Regions from separate parts of the Arthrobacter sp. NPDC056886 genome, predicted to be linked through region 1. Evidence: riboswitches for the same ligand, from Rfam matches in the RefSeq annotation. Region 1 holds a riboswitch; each other region holds the start of a gene.
The links. Region 1 has a riboswitch for cyclic di-AMP ahead of ACFRJ8_RS18510 (M23 family metallopeptidase). Riboswitches for the same ligand answer to the same signal wherever they lie in the genome.
Positions count from the first base shown of each region.

Region 2: it holds a riboswitch for cyclic di-AMP, as region 1 does, so the genes downstream of both, ACFRJ8_RS16195 (hypothetical protein) here and ACFRJ8_RS18510 (M23 family metallopeptidase) in region 1, are expected to answer to the same signal.
Region 3: it holds a riboswitch for cyclic di-AMP, as region 1 does, so the genes downstream of both, ACFRJ8_RS03740 (hypothetical protein) here and ACFRJ8_RS18510 (M23 family metallopeptidase) in region 1, are expected to answer to the same signal.

Region 1 is NZ_JBHUBT010000011.1:50,320-55,330, reverse strand. Features, by position in the region: gene ACFRJ8_RS18530 (cold-shock protein) at 1-148, shown strand, start outside; gene ACFRJ8_RS18525 (DUF3027 domain-containing protein) at 157-753, shown strand; gene serC (phosphoserine transaminase) at 995-2,122, opposite strand; gene ACFRJ8_RS18515 (metal-dependent transcriptional regulator) at 2,469-3,164, shown strand; cyclic di-AMP (ydaO/yuaA leader) riboswitch at 3,315-3,527, shown strand; gene ACFRJ8_RS18510 (M23 family metallopeptidase) at 3,532-4,353, shown strand; cyclic di-AMP (ydaO/yuaA leader) riboswitch at 4,476-4,659, shown strand; gene ACFRJ8_RS18505 (NlpC/P60 family protein) at 4,955-5,011, shown strand, end outside.
Region 2 is NZ_JBHUBT010000009.1:80,848-85,858, reverse strand. Features, by position in the region: gene ACFRJ8_RS16205 (glycosyltransferase family 39 protein) at 1-71, opposite strand, end outside; gene ACFRJ8_RS16200 (glycosyltransferase) at 72-1,532, opposite strand; gene ACFRJ8_RS16195 (hypothetical protein) at 1,696-2,508, opposite strand; cyclic di-AMP (ydaO/yuaA leader) riboswitch at 2,513-2,698, opposite strand; gene ACFRJ8_RS16190 (ATP-binding protein) at 2,843-4,468, opposite strand; gene ACFRJ8_RS16185 (response regulator transcription factor) at 4,490-5,011, opposite strand, start outside.
Region 3 is NZ_JBHUBT010000002.1:134,736-139,746, reverse strand. Features, by position in the region: gene ACFRJ8_RS03760 (glycoside hydrolase family 16 protein) at 1-160, opposite strand, end outside; gene ACFRJ8_RS03755 (DNA alkylation repair protein) at 519-1,211, shown strand; gene ACFRJ8_RS03750 (cation:proton antiporter) at 1,285-2,499, opposite strand; gene ACFRJ8_RS03745 (hypothetical protein) at 2,496-2,774, opposite strand; cyclic di-AMP (ydaO/yuaA leader) riboswitch at 2,978-3,148, shown strand; gene ACFRJ8_RS03740 (hypothetical protein) at 3,153-3,851, shown strand; gene ACFRJ8_RS03735 (sensor histidine kinase) at 3,949-4,953, opposite strand; gene ACFRJ8_RS03730 (response regulator transcription factor) at 4,946-5,011, opposite strand, start outside.

The sequences.
Region 1 (5,011 bases):
CAGGGACCTTGCCCCGCTGGTGCAGGACCTCGTCAGCGTGCTGGACAACCTGTCCGGAACCCTGTCCGCGGGCAAGTACCCGGAAGGCAACAAGGGCAAGGCGATCGCAGCGGCCCTCCGTAAGGTTGCCGACGAGCTGGATGTATAAGGCTCTTGATGACTCAGGAACCTGATCAGTTGCCGGCGCCGGATGCCGGATCCACCTTGCCCGCCGAATCCAAGGGAACCGGCTCTAAGCAGGGACCCCGCCCGCGCGCCGGCGTGCCCGCCTGGCGCACCGGCAAGCCTGACGCCTTCCTGGCCGCCGCCGTCGACGTTGCCCGCACCGCGGTGGAAAGCATTGCCGCCGCAGAGCAGATCGGGGAGCACATCGGCGCCCGCAGCGAAGGCGACCGTCTGGTGACCCATCTCTTCGAATCCAGGCTGCCCGGGTATCTGGGCTGGCAGTGGTACGCCGTGCTGACCCGCAACTCGCGCTCCAAGGTGGTCACGGTGGACGAACTCGGCCTCCTGCCGTCCGAAGACTCCATCCTGGCGCCGGCGTGGATTCCGTGGGCTGAGCGGGTCCGCCCGGAAGACGCGCAGCCTGACGAGGCCGAAGCGCCGTCGCAGGCGTCCGATGCCGCCGCACAGAACGCAGCGGAGACCGACGAAGCCGAGACCGACGACGAGACTGACGACGACGCCGACGAATCCGGCCCCGACGAGACCGACGACGACGAGCAGGAACGCTCCGCGGACGAGGCCGACTAGCGGTTGACAGCGTCCGGGAGCGTGTCTGGGGCGGGCTGGGGGCTGATGTCCACGTTCAAGTCCTGCACATCCTGAACTACGGCATCTGGTTCATCGGTGCGCTCATCTCCAACATTGGCACCTGGATGCAGCGCACTGCCCAGGACTGGCTGGTGTTCGCCCACCTAACGGCGCACGACGCCGGCGGCGCCGCCACAGCCTGGGTTCTGATTGGCCGTGAGGGCGCCGCCGGACGCTGAGGCTATTTCTTCAGTTCCGCCACGACGAAATCGATGCACTCGAGCAGCGCCGAGACATCGTCCGGCTCGATCGCCACGAACGTGGCGATGCGCAGCTGGTTGCGGCCGAGCTTGCGGTACGGCTCGGTGTCGACGACGCCGTTGGCGCGCAGCACCTTGGCGATGGCCGAGGCGTCGATCGATTCGTCGAAGTCGATCGTGGCGATCACGTTGGAACGGTCCTCGGCCTTGGCCACGAACGGCGTGGCGTAGCCGGACGCCTCGGCCCAGCGGTAGATGCGGCCGGCGGAGTCCGCGGTCCGGCCGGCCGCGAAGTCCAGGCCGCCGTTGGCGTTGAGCCACTGCACCTGGGCATCCAGGGTCACCAGGGTGGCCAGTGCCGGTGTGTTGTAGGTCTGGTTCAGCCGGGAGTTGTCGATCGCCGTCTGGAGGTCCAGGAAGTCGGGGATCCAGCGGTTGCCGGCCTTGATCCGGGCCGCCCGCTCAAGCGCCGCGGGGGAGAACAGGCCAAGCCACAGGCCGCCGTCGGACGCGAAGTTTTTCTGCGGCGCAAAGTAGTACACGTCGGACTCCGTCACGTCCACGTCCAGCCCGCCCGCCGCCGAGGTCGCGTCCACCAGCACCAGCGACCCCTCGTCGGCGCCTGCGACGCGCTGGACGGGGGCGGCCACGCCGGTTGAGGTTTCGTTCTGCGGCCACGCATAGACGTCGACGCCGGCCTCCGCCCGGGCGGCGGGTCGGGTGCCGGGTTCGGCCGTGATGATGGAGGACTCGGCGAGGAATGGCGCCTTGTTGGTGGCCGAGGCAAATTTCGAGCCGAACTCGCCAAAGGACAGATGCTGCGCTTTGTTCTCCACAAGTCCGAAGCTGGCGATGTCCCAGAACGCGGTGGAACCGCCCACTCCAAGCACCACTTCATAGCCTTCGGGGGCGCGGAAGAATTCGCTGAGGCCGCTGCGTACCGAGCCGACCAGGTTCTTCACCGGGGCCTGGCGGTGCGAGGTCCCCAGCAGCTTCGCCGATGCAGCGAGGGCATCCATCTGTTCAGGTCGGACCTTGGACGGACCGGCGCCGAACCGTCCGTCCTTGGGCAGGAGGTTGGCGGGGATCGTGATGCTGGTGTCGCTCACAGAGGCTCCAATATTCGGCTGGTTCGTAGCGTGGCTGGGAGGTGGCCTGGCAGGGATGGCTACAACGGACACCCCTATTCATTCTGCCTGTTTTATTCTGCCTGACAGTCCCCGGCGATACGGAAAAAGCCCTGTCACAGTCCGGTCATTGAGACGCCCGGGAACGGCCGGACTGCGATACCGGGAGGACAGTCCCAGGCCGAACGAAAAATTATCCGGAGTAATTCAAAATAGGCTAGGCTGGCATGCGAACATACGGCGGTTCTCGCCAGGGCGCATCCTGCATGCAGCCCGCACGCGGTACGGTGGGAATGACGCTAGGACTGCGCTCGAGGAGCTGAGCTGAATGACGGATCTGATCGATACCACGGAGATGTATCTTCGGACCATTCTGGAACTTGAAGAAGAAAACATCGTTGCCCTCCGCGCCCGCATCGCCGAACGGCTCCGCCACTCCGGCCCCACTGTTTCCCAGACCATCGGCCGCATGGAACGTGACGGGCTTGTGGTTGTTTCGGGCGACCGGCATCTTGAACTGACCGAAACAGGGCGGAAACGCGCAATCGGCGTCATGCGCAAGCACCGCCTTGCGGAGCGCCTGCTTGCGGACGTGATCGGACTCGACTGGGCCTACGTCCATGAGGAAGCGTGCCGCTGGGAGCATGTCATGAGCGAACGCGTCGAGCGCAGAATCTACGAGATGCTCAACCACCCGACAGTTTCGCCCTACGGAAACCCCATCCCGGGGCTTGCGGATCTTGGCGGCGTGCCCAATGGTGCCCCCACTGACAGGGCCGTGAACCTGCTGGAGGCCATGGCCGGCTACGGTGCTGGTTCGCGGATCACGGTCAACCGGCTTGCGGAACCGATCCAGGTGGAGCCGGAGCTTCTCACCCAGCTCGACGAGGGTGGAATCCGCCCTGGCGCCCTTCTGTCGCTGGAGCGGGTGGGGGAGTACATCTCGGTCCGCGTCCCCGATATCGAGGGCGCCTTGGAGCTCCCGCCCGAGGTTGCCGCGCACGTCTTCGTAACAGTGGCCTGACCAGCCACAACTCGTTGGTCATGGGACGACCCATGAGTTCTGCACAATTGCGGTTACGGATTTATTACCGGGCGGCTTAATCGCCTATAGTTAGTGGCCAGTACCGATACCAAAGCGTTACCTGATCCGAAGCCGAGCCCTGCCAGCGGATCAGTCGCGGAACCATCTCCTGGCAGGGGCGGGGGAACCACTTTCGGCTGCTGCTTCAGCAGCCTTGGGGTGAAGTCCGTCAGCGGCAAGCAGCTTCCACCGAAGTATCCCTGGGATGCCCCTGTGCCTGGCTGCTTGCAACGGCGGACCGGGTCTTTGATCTCTCTGACCCGAATCCGACAGCTAACTTCGCAGGCTATCCAGAGAGGAACCCTTCTTGACCACCCAGACCGCCAGGGGCCGTCGCCGCGCGACCGGTCCCGCTCCGGAGCCGCGTCCCGTCGTCGAGCATATGGCCGACCGCCCGCGCGACGCGCACCGCGATGAACGGCGTCGCCGGCGCAGTCCGTTCCGCCAGGTAACGGAGTTTGCCTCGGCCAGCGGGGTCGGCCAGAAGGCCGGGATCGCCCTGGCCGCAACTGGTCTGGTTCTTACCGTGACGGTCCCCGTCACGAGCCCGGTGATGGCCTCCAATACCGCCGGATCCGGCGCTCTGTCCGCTGCCGTGCAGCCGGATGTCACGGCCGCCGCGGCCGCAAAGGTCGACTTCAGCCGCACCGCCGTCACCACCAAGGGCGACCCCGATGGGAAGCTCAAGCAGCTGCTCAGCGCCCAGTCTGTGGGAAGTATCACCCGCGCGGCTTCGGCCGGCACCCTTGGCGCGCCGCTGGATCATCTGGTCACAGCCTCGCCCTACGGCTACCGTGTCAGCCCAATCACCGGAGGCGCGGGGGAGTTCCACCGCGGCCAGGATTTCGCTGCCCAGTGCGGCACGGCGGTCCATGCAGCGGCCAGCGGCACCGTGACCTTCAACGGATGGCATCCCTTTGGCGGTGGAAACCGGGTGGTCATTGACCACGGTAATGGCCTTGAGACCACGTACAACCACCTGTCCTCGGCCTCGGTCAAAGTTGGCCAGAAGGTATCGCGCGGTGACGTCATCGCGATGAGCGGGACCACCGGCGCCTCCACGGGCTGCCACCTCCACTTTGAAGTGATGGTCAACGGCGACGTCGTTGACCCCCTCGGCTGGCTCTAAATAGACGATGGGCCGCTCTCAAGTGCTTGTGACACGCCGTGATCTGAATGTGACATTGGGCCCGGACTCCTGTAGGGTTTGAAGCACGCCAACTTTTCCGAAGTTGGCGCTCTTGAGTGGATTGCCTAGCTCTGCCACCGCTCAAGGTCCGTTCGCATTACATCGTCTGGCAGGGGCGGGGGAACCAATTTTGGCCTTCGAAAGAAGGCCTTGGGGTTAAGTCGCAAAGCTTCCCAGGAAGCAGCGCGGCCGGGTGACTCCCATCCGAATCCGACAGCTCACCTCGTAGGCATTGGGAGAGGCTACTTTCGTGTCTTCACGCCACAATTTTGCGCGCATGCGCACCGGCGAGGCTCTTTCGAGCCCGCTGGAATCCACATCACGTGCCGCCCTTGCCGGCGCCCGGATGGGATCACGTTCCGCAGGCTCAATCTCTACCGAGTCCGGACAGCATGCAGTTTCCGCTTTTGGCGCGTCTTCGCAGTACACCCTTCGCTAAGTAACCCATTTCGGGGCGATCCGGCGTACCCCCAAGATGCCGGAGCGTCCTCAAACCGTGCCCGAAAGCGCGCGGTCCAAGGATCACGAAAGAGAGAACTTAATGACTACTCGTGCAACCGTTGCACGGCACCGCGCCGAGGTCACCAAGACCAACTCG
Region 2 (5,011 bases), on a different contig from region 1:
TGTGCTGCCGGCGGGCTGCCGGCCGGAGAGCCGGACTGGGCTCCGGTGGTGGGGCTGATGGTTGCCGTCATTTACTTGGCCTTTTCTGTGCGGGGGAGGGAAGCATCGGGGGCGCCGGGCGCCGGAACAGCATTCGTGGCGCCGGGCACGGGAACGGTGCGGCTGGGCCTGTGGCGGAAGACCACCAGCCGGAAGAGCAGGAATTTCACGGCTGTGGCGGCCAGGTTGGCGACGGTGACTGTGAGCAGTTCAAGCCAGCGGTCGGGTGCCGCTCCCGACGCGGCGTGCACCAGGGCCAGGGCGCCCGAAGTCAGGGCCAGCCCGATCCCGAAGACCAGCAGTCCCTCGAAATGGTGGCGTGCCGCCTGGCTGCTGCCCTGGATTCCGAACGTGAAGCGACGGTTGGCCGCAGTGTTGGCCACGGCGGTGGTGAGCAACGCGAGGAAATTTGCCAGCTGCGGGTCCATGATCCCGCGGCAGAGCAGGAAAATCGCCAGATAGGCCAGGGTGGAGGCGACGCCGATGCTGCCGAAGCGTACGAGCTGCCCGAAGAGGCTTCCGCCGGAGCTTTGTTCCTGGGTCCTTGAGGCGGCTGGCAGCGGTCCGCGGGCCAGGGCGGCGCGCAGTTCGGGCACCGGGACCCGGCCCGAAACCAGGTCCCGGCTCAACCGGGCCATTCCGCGCAAATCGGCGAGGGCAGTCTGGACGATGTCCACGCTGGAATCGGGGTCGTCGGTCCAGTCCACCGGGACTTCGTGGACGCGCAGGCCGCACTTTTCTGCCAAGACCAGCAGCTCGGTGTCGAAGAACCAGGCGTTGTCCAGCGTGTGGGGGAGCAGCTGCCGTGCCACGTCCGCCCGGATCGCCTTGAAACCGCACTGCGCATCGCTGAAGTGGGCGCCCATAAGGGACTGCAGCAGCAAGTTGTAGCTGCGCGAGATGAATTCGCGCTTGGGTCCGCGGACCACGCGCGAGTTGCGGGTTAGCCGCGTCCCGATAGCTAGGTCGGAGTGCCCCGAAATGAGCGGCGCGAGGAGCGGCCCGAGGGCGGCCAGATCAGTGGACAGATCCACGTCCATGTACGCCAGGACCGGCGACGGCGAGGCAAGCCACACTTTGCGAAGCGCGTTTCCGCGGCCTTTTTCGGCCATATGGACCACCTTCACTTCGCGCAGCTCGCGGGCTACGCGTTCCGCCGCCTTGAGCGTTCCGTCGGTGCTGGCGTTGTCCGCCACAGTGATTCGGAAGGAGTGCGGGAAGGCGCCGAGAAGGTACGCATGGAGCCGGCGCAGGCAGGCTTCGAGATCCCGTTCTTCGTTGAAGACCGGAATGGTGATGTCCAGCACGGGTGTGCTGGTACGCGTGTCAATGGCTGAGCGCCGGCCGCCGGGTCCGGCAAGTGGCCCGGCCGACGGGGCCGGGACGGGCGCGTCGGTCAGGGCGAGCCCCGACCGTGCAGCCGGTGCCGCCGGGCCGGCCGGCGTCGCCGTGGAGCGGGGCAGGGTTCCTGTGGCCTGGTCTGTGGATGTCATGGCTCAACTTTCCCGGCGGCCCATATGTGGGCTTTATGGTCAGGCTGTGCGGGTGCTGTGGAAGTCCGGCCAGTGCGGCAGGTCCGGCCGGGGAGACGCAAAAAGGGAGGCCCCGGATCCATGTGGATCCGGGGCCTCCCTTGGTGGGCCGGCTAGTGCCGGTTTAGTACCAGTTGTGCGCGTAGTGGAAGTTCAGTGCGCCGCAGGGGGAGCCGTAGCGTTCCTTGACGTAGTTCAGGCCCCAGTTGATCTGGGTCCGGTAGTTGGTCCTGTAATCGGCGCCTGCGCTCGCCATCTTCGAGGCGGGCAGGGACTGGACCACGCCGTAGGCGCCGCTGCTGGCGTTGGTGGCAGTCGTCTTCCAGTCCGATTCCTTGGTCCAGAGCTTATGCAGGCACTGCATCTGGTTAGGTGCCCAGCCATAGCGGCCCAGCTGGGCCGCGGCGTAGGCCTGGGCGCCGGCGGGATCGTCGATGGCGACCGGGGCCTTGGCGGGAGCGGGGGCCTTGGCGGGTACGGCTGCGCGAACCGGGGCCTTGGCGGGTGCGGGAGCCTTGGCGGGAGCGGCCGCATGAGCCGGGGTCTTGGCGGGAGCCGCTGCAGCCGGGGCGGTTGCTTTGGCGGGCTTAGCCGCCGGGGCCTTGGCTGCCACGCTGTGGTCCGCTTGAATAGTGGGCGCAACGATCTCGACCCGTTCGAAGTTGAGCTTGGCCAGCGGGTCGGCGCTAGTGGCCGTTTGGCTGCCAACCTTCGTCGTGTGGGCGCCCGGTTCTGCCGCCTGGGCGGCAGCGCCGCCCCCCACCAGCATGGCGCAGGCGGCGGTGATGACGGCGGCGCGGCGGCCGGTGATGCCGAGCCCGGTGGCCAGCCTGGACAGGGCGGATGCCTGCGTGGCCGGTTCGGCGCGGTGGCGCGACTTGGTGGAGCTGGAAGGGGAATCGCCGTCAGGGCGCGGCTGTACCTGGAATTCAGTCATGATGATGGCCTCTCAACGCCGGCGAAGTTAGCTGTCGGGTTCGGATGAGGTCATCCGGCCGCACGGAACATCACGTGTCGGCTTCACCCCGAGGGCGCATGAAATGCAGAATGCCCGGGAACTCTGGGTCCCCCGCCTCTGCCTGCTCTAGCGGAATCCGGGAAGCGGCAGAGTTTGGCGTCCATCCGGATATGCGGCACCAATGGCAGCGCACTCCTAAGACGCTACAGGACCCAAACGCTTAAGTCACATTTTGGTAACAGGAGTCACAGCGGCGGGGTGTCGGCTTGCGCCGGATACCCGGGGGATACCGACGTGCGGTTCGTGTGGCTGGCTACGCCGACGGCGGCGCCGCGGGCAGCCGCACGGCGAACTCCGTGCGGCCCGGCCGGGAGGTGACTTCGACGGTCCCTCCGTGGGCGTCCACGATGGACTGGACAATGGACAGACCCAACCCGCTCGTGCCCTCGGAGGTCGGCGCTGCAGTGGCCGTGCCCGAACCCCGGCTGCTGGCGGCCGGGCTGCCGGAAGCAGCACGGGAATCCGCGCCGGAAACCGAGCGTGCGGCGGCCCCGGACCGGGCCCCCGCCGTTACGACGGTTGAGTTAGCTGCGGCGTTGGCTGCGGGATTAGTGCGCGCCGCGTCGGCCCGGGCGAAGCGGGCGAAGACCTTGCCGACGAATTCCGGAGCGATGCCGTTGCCGTTGTCCGTCACGGTGACCACGGCGCTGCCGTCCGCCGAACGCATGACGCCTGTGACCACCTTGGTCCCGGGAGCCGTGTGTTTGCGTGCATTGGACAGGAGGTTGGCGAGGACCTGGTGCAGCTGGGTCGCGTCACCGCGCACCACCACGGGCTCCTCCGGAAGTTCCAACTGCCAGATGCGGTCCGGTGCCATGACTTTCTCGTCGCTCACCGTCTCGATGGCCAGCTGCGTGAGATCGACGTCGGAGATCTTGAGCGGCTGCCCCTCGTCCAGGCGCGCCAGCAGCAACAGGTCCTCCACCAACGTGGTCATCCGCTCGGACTGGCTTTGCACTCGGGCGAGGGATCTCGCGCCGTCGGGGGTGAAATGCTCGGTCATCCGCATCAGCTCCGTGTAGCCGCGGATGGCTGTAAGCGGGGTGCGCAGTTCGTGGGACGCGTCGGCGACGAACTGCCGCACTTTCATCTCGCTCTCCTGCCGGGCCTCGAGGGCACTGGAGACGTTGTCCAGCATCTTGTTCAGCGCATAGCCCACGCTGCCCACTTCTGTTCCGCGATGGGCCGCCGACGCCGGGACGCGTACCCCCAGCGCCACCTCGCCGGCGTCCAGCGGGAGGCGGGAGACCTGGGTGGCCACCTCGGAGAGCTGTTCCAGCGGCTTCATGGTCCGCCGGATCAGGGCCGTGCCAGCGAGCCCGATCAGCACGAGTCCGCCGGCGGAGACCACCACCATGGTCCAGATCAGCGAGGTCAGCGTGCTGTCCTTTTCTGCCAGCGGAAGTCCGGTGACAATCACGTCGCCATAGGGTGCCCGTACGGCGGTGAGCCGGTACGCGCCGGCCGAGAGGGTCCGGTCCACGGGCACACCGTTCGGGGTGAGCGCCAGGAGGACCGCGTTGTCGTCGGGGGAGAGGCTTTTGCGAGTGGCGTCCCCGGCCAGGAAGCCGGCTCTGCTGACCTCACCGTCCTCTATGCGGGCGTTCAGCGTTCCGACGCCCTGCCCCCGGGCTTCGAGGGGGTCGGGGCGGCCGGACGGGTTGCCGGACGCGGGACGGCCGAAGTCGCTTGAGCGGCGGGAAGCATTGCTGAGCTGGTCATCGAGCTGCCGCGTGAGGAACAGGTCCATCGAGGCATAGCTGAACAGCCCGATAGCGCCGCAGATGGCCACCAGCAGCGCCATGGCGACGAGGACCAGCCGGGTGCGCAAATGCCACGTGGACGGGTTGCGCCAGTCGCGTCCGGGGACGCGGGTCATGCCGGAAAGCGTGGGCACGGATCAGTCCGCCGGCTTCAGGACGTAGCCGGCGCCGCGGACCGTGTGGATCATGGGCGCGTGGTTGACGTCGACCTTCTTGCGGAGGTAGGAAATGTACAGTTCCACGATGTTGGCCTGCCCGCCGAAGTCATAGTCCCAGACACGGTCCAGGATCTGGGCCTTGCTGATGACTCGTTTGGGGTTTTCCATGAGGTAGCGCAGCAGCTCGAACTGTGTGGCGGTCAGATGCAGCTCCTCACCGGCCCTGGTGACTTCGCGGGTGTCGACATTGAGCACAAGGTCTCCCACTACGAGTTCGGCGGTGTCCATCGCGGCCACGCCTGAGCGCTGGACCAGCCGGTGCAGGCGCAGCAGCACCTCTTCCATGCTGAACGGCTTGGTGACGTAGTCATCGCCGCCGGCCGCGAGGCCGGTAATGCGGTCCTGGACGGCATCCTTGGCCGTGAGGAACAGCGCCGGCACCTCCGGTGCGAACGCGCGGATCCTGCTGAGCAGCTCGACGCCGTCGAACCCGGGCAACAT
Region 3 (5,011 bases), on a different contig from region 1:
CCGGGGATGTGGAAGCCGCCGCAGGACGCAAGGCCTTGGTGGCCGCAGCTGACGTGGAGTCCGCGGCAGGACGCGAGGCCTGGGTGGCAGGAGAGGGGTCTACGGCACCGGCGGTGGGAGCTGCGCTGCACCCGGTCAGGGACAGTGCGCCCAAGCTCAACGCAATCGCTATTTTGTGCAGCTGTGGTGTCTTGAGGCGTGGTGGCGTCGGCTGTGCGTGTTTGGACGGTGTTTCTTTGAACAACGGACCCCTCCGGGCTTTGTAACGGGCGCACACAACCGTCGCTGCCAGGGCGGTGGCGAGTGCGGGAAGCAACATCGGGCCCCTGCTGCCAGAGCACGGGCGAGCAGACGCCGAACGGCGCAACCGGGCCCTGAGAAGGGGCGGTCCGGGGGCCCTGCATTCGGGCCAGGCCTTCGCGGCCAGTGGCCTACGTTACCGGAACGTTACCTTGACCTGCAAACCTCTCGGGTCGGGTTCACGGCATTTTCTGGCGCCCACGCGAAAGAATGGACGGGTGAGTGATGCTGGCGAATTCATCGACCTCTCGCTGCAGCGGGAGAGTTCCTGGCGCCGTGCGGACGGGCTGGCGTCGCGGCTGGAGATGGAGCCAGGCGGCAAGGGCCTCCGGTTCTACGGCACCTCTATGGGAGCCGTGCGCGGGACGGTCCGGGACGCCGGCCGCCGCTATCCAGGGCTGTCACACGATGAAATCACTGCGCTGAGTTCTGAACTGTGGGGCTCGAAACTGGGGACGGTGCCGGTTTTCGAGCGCAGGCAGGCCGCGGTGGTCCTGCTCCAGGCCAATGTGAAGCTGCTGACCAACTCCGACCTCACCCGGCTCGAGGGCTTCATCCGGGAGGCGCAGGTGCGGGACCTCGTGGATCCGCTGGCCGTCGACGTCGTCGGCCCATTGGTGGGCGGCCTCGACGTTCTGGCCAGGGTGCGGGCTGATAGCGTGCTGGACCGATGGATGCGCGAGCCCGATGCCTGGCTGCGCCGGGCCGCGCTGCTCTCGCCGCTGCAGGCGCTGCGCGCGGGTGCGGGGGACTGGGACAGATTTGTCCGTCACGCCAATGCGGTGCTCGGCGAGACTCAAGGGCCGTTCGACGACGGCGACGGCGCTGTGGTCCGGGACGCGGTTTCCCGGGTCTTGGCCGAGATGGCAACGAGGAGGCCGGAGCTGCAATTCACCTCCGCTGGTGGGTGAAGACCCGGGTGGTGGCGCCGGCCCGGACCTGGTTCGGGCTGCCGGCCGTTCGGGCTTCCCGTCGTCCGCACTTTCAGATTTTCGGATCTCCCGGACCGCCGGGATCTCCCGGTCCGACGGCGCTGCCGGCGTCGCCGGACCTGCCACCGGCATTTGCGGGCAGCGCGAATGTCCTCGCCGCCCGCGAGCCGGCGACGGCGCTCGCGGCTATGGTGACCAGCGCGCCGACCAGCAGGGCCGCAGCCTCGCCCGGGATCAGGACCTGAAGCTGCGTGCCGATGCTCGCCGCCGCCACCGGTATGCCGAGTTGGGCCGCCGACAACACCCCGAGGGGCAGCGGAAGCCCCAGGAAGGCCAGGCCGGCGTGCGTCAGCAGGGTCCCGGCTCCGAGGGCCAGTCCGAGGGCGATCATGTCCGGATGCCCCGCCAAGTCCTTGAGCGTTAGTGATGCACCAAGCCACACGAAGAACACTGGCCCCAGGAAACCGTCGCTGAGGGCGAACAGTTGCCGGGCCAGCCGCCTCGGTTCGCCGACGGCAGCCACCACAAGGCCGAGGGAAAAGCCTGCCAACATCACGGACACGTTGCTCCACGTCGCGACTGCGGCCAGGGCGAAGAGGACGACCAGCTGGATCCGCAGCTCGAGGGCAAACTTGCGGCTTTCCGAAAGTCGGTGCATGCGCCCGTTGATTCCCCTTCGATCGAGCCAGCGCAGGACGAAATAGAGCACCACCGCGCAGCCGGTCACCGTGAGCACGCCCAGCGCCGCGCGGCCTGCGTGCGGCGGGTCCACGAGGACCGGCAACGCCACAATGCAGGCTATGTCCGCGATGGCCACCTGCGCGGTCATGGCGATGACATGGGGTCCGCCGAGCCGCAGCGAATCGATGATCGGAAGAACCAAGGCGGCCGACGATGACGCCAGCAGCACTGCGTAGAGGGGAGCATGTCCAGTCCCGAAGAGCAGGCCGATGCCGGTTCCGACCGCCACCGCTGCCGCTGCGGCCGCAATAGCCCGGCGAGAGCCGTGGCCGAGGGCGGAGCGGATCTGGGGATCCCTCACGGGAACGTGGGTCCCGGCCACAAACATCATCAGCGCGAACCCGATGTTGGCCAGCAGAATAAACGTCGGGTCCGCAGGGTCCACCAAGCCCAGCCCTGAGCGTCCGATCGCGATGCCGGCCAGCAGTTCGCCCAGAACCACTGGCAACCGCCAGCGCACCGGCAGCGCCAGCAGGGGGCCGGCCAGGGCGACGACGGCGATCAGCGCCAGGGAGAGGAATGTCACGGCTCGCCGCCGCGGGCCGGTACCGGGCCTGACCGCCGCTCCACCACCGCGTAGGCCTTCCCGTCCAGGAAGGCCCAGTCATTGACAACCATGTACCCGAGGGCGTCCACCCGATCATTGAGGACGTGCTCGTCGAAGCCGCCGTCGCGCGGTTCCGCGTCCCACGTGGTCACGTGAACGTCCCGGCCGTCCAGGATCAGCAGCTCGGTGTTGACGTCGAAATCCGCGTGGGGCTGATTACTCAGCTGGCAGATGGCGACACAGTGGCTGTTCATTTCGGGCCTCCGCTCCGGCGTGGTGCTGATGGCATCATCCTACGTTCGGATGCGGCGCCGCCCCATGGGCAATGAGGGACCGTAGTGTGGCCGCCGTTACCTGAATGTGACATTTGCATGCGGTTCGCGTTACGGTGGATAGGCGCCTGTTGTCTCCGATACGGGCGCTCCCCAGCCGATTGCCTAACTCTGCCGCGGCCCGGGGATAACTCGCATCAACTACCGGCAGAGACGGGGAAACCACATTTGGCCTGCTGATTACGCAGGTCTTGGGGTGAAGCCGCACAGTGCCCGCAGCGACGGGCCCGGGAGTGCGGCCGGGTGACTCCCATCCGAATCCGACAGCTCACCTCGCAGGCACTGGGAGAGGCTACACTCATGTCTTCAATCAATACTTTTGCGCGCCATGCCGCCGTCCTCGCCGCCGCATCCGGCCTGGTCCTCACCAGCGGAATGGCAGCCAACGCAGCCGTAACACCTGCGCAGCGCGACTCCGCTCCGGCGTCCAAAGTTGACGTCAACGCACTGGTCAGTGCTCCCGTCAACGCCGATTCAAGCGTCAAGATCAGCTTTGACCGCCCGGCGGTAGCTACGGTCGCAGCACCGGTGATCGAAAAGCCCGTTGCCGCGGCGCCGGCTCCCGCCGCGGCCCCCGCCGTTGCCCGTGCTGCTGCGCCTGCAGCAGCACCGGCCGCTGCACCCAAGGCAACCATCAAGGTGCAGTCCGCTCCGGCAGCGCCTGCCGCGGCACCCGCTGCCGCCGGACGCAACGCCATCATGCTCTCGGCCGCGTACAGCCAGGTGGGCATCACCCAGGACTGCACCGCCATGGTGGAAAAGGCCCTTGGCGCCGCGGGCAAGCCTGTCGGTGACATCGGTCCCCGGGCCTTCCTTGGCCTCGGAACCATCGTTGCAGCCCCGAAGCCCGGCGACATGGTGGTCCAGTCCGGTCACGTTGGCATCTACGCCGGCAACGGCCAGGTGGTCAGTGGCGGCATGAACGGTAAGAACCAGACGATGGTCCACCCGCTGTCCTGGCTCACCGCGACCGGCGGCGTGACCTTCGTCCGCGCCTAAGCCGCACTGCCCCTTCCAGGGCCAGACAGTCCGGAAAGACCGGCGATCGATTCCCTTGGGGGCAATCGATCGCCGGTCTTTTCTGTGCATATGGTTCTCAGGGGTTTCCGTGCCCGGCCAGCGGAAGCGTGAATTTCATGACCGTGCCCTCGGCACCCGTCGCGGCCACCTCGACGGTGCCCCCGGCAGCGACGGCGATCTCCCGCACCAAGGCCAGGCCGATCCCAAAGCTCCGCTGTCCCTGTAAAGCGTCAGTGCTGGCGGTCCGCACGAAGCGATCAAAGATTCGGGCCTGATCGACGCCGGTGATGCCGGTCCCCGTGTCCGCCACGGTGATGACGGCGCGGCTCTGCTCGATCGACGTCGTGATGGACACCTGGCCGCCCTCAGGCGTGTGGGCAAGGGCGTTGTCCGCCAGTGCAAGTACGGCACGGCTCAGTGCATTCTTCTCGATCCGGGCCAGCGGCCGGGCATCGGCCACGAAATTCAGGCGCACCTTACGCTGGTCCGCGACCTGCTGGAGGCTGCCTGCGACGCTGGCGGCAGCGTCGGCAAGGTCGGCAGGCGGTGCGGAGCGGTCCGGGGCTTCCGCGGTTGCTGCGAGGAGCAGTTCGTTGACAATCCCGGTCAGCGTTGCTGCGTCCTCCCGGATACTGGCAAGGTCTTGGCCTTGCCTGGAGCCGGGCACGGTGTTGCGCTGGGCAAGCTGGATCCTGGTGTCCAGGATGGTCAAGGGTGTGCGCAATTCGTGGCTCGCGTCCTGGACGAAGCGCCGTTGCCTGGCCAGAGCATCACCGAGGGGGCGGATGGCGCTGCGCGCACTGAGCCACCCGACGATGCCTGCGAGCAAGATTCCCGCCACCCCGGCGATGACCATGGCTTCGAGGACATCTCTGGAATCCAAGTATGCGTAGGCCGTCCCGGCCGCCGCGGAGCCTGGCATTTCGGGATGGGCCAGTTGATTTAGGAGGTAAAGCGCCGTGGCGGCAAGCAGCCCGATGACCATGACCGCGCACGCGGCGCTGATCCGCAGCGCGACCTTGAGCGAGGCCTTGCGCAGGATGGAGTGGTCCGGATTTCCGCCGTTTCCGCCGTTACTCATGAGCATCGCCAATCTGGTAGCCGAGGCCGTGCACCGTGCGGATGACGGCCTTGGAGAT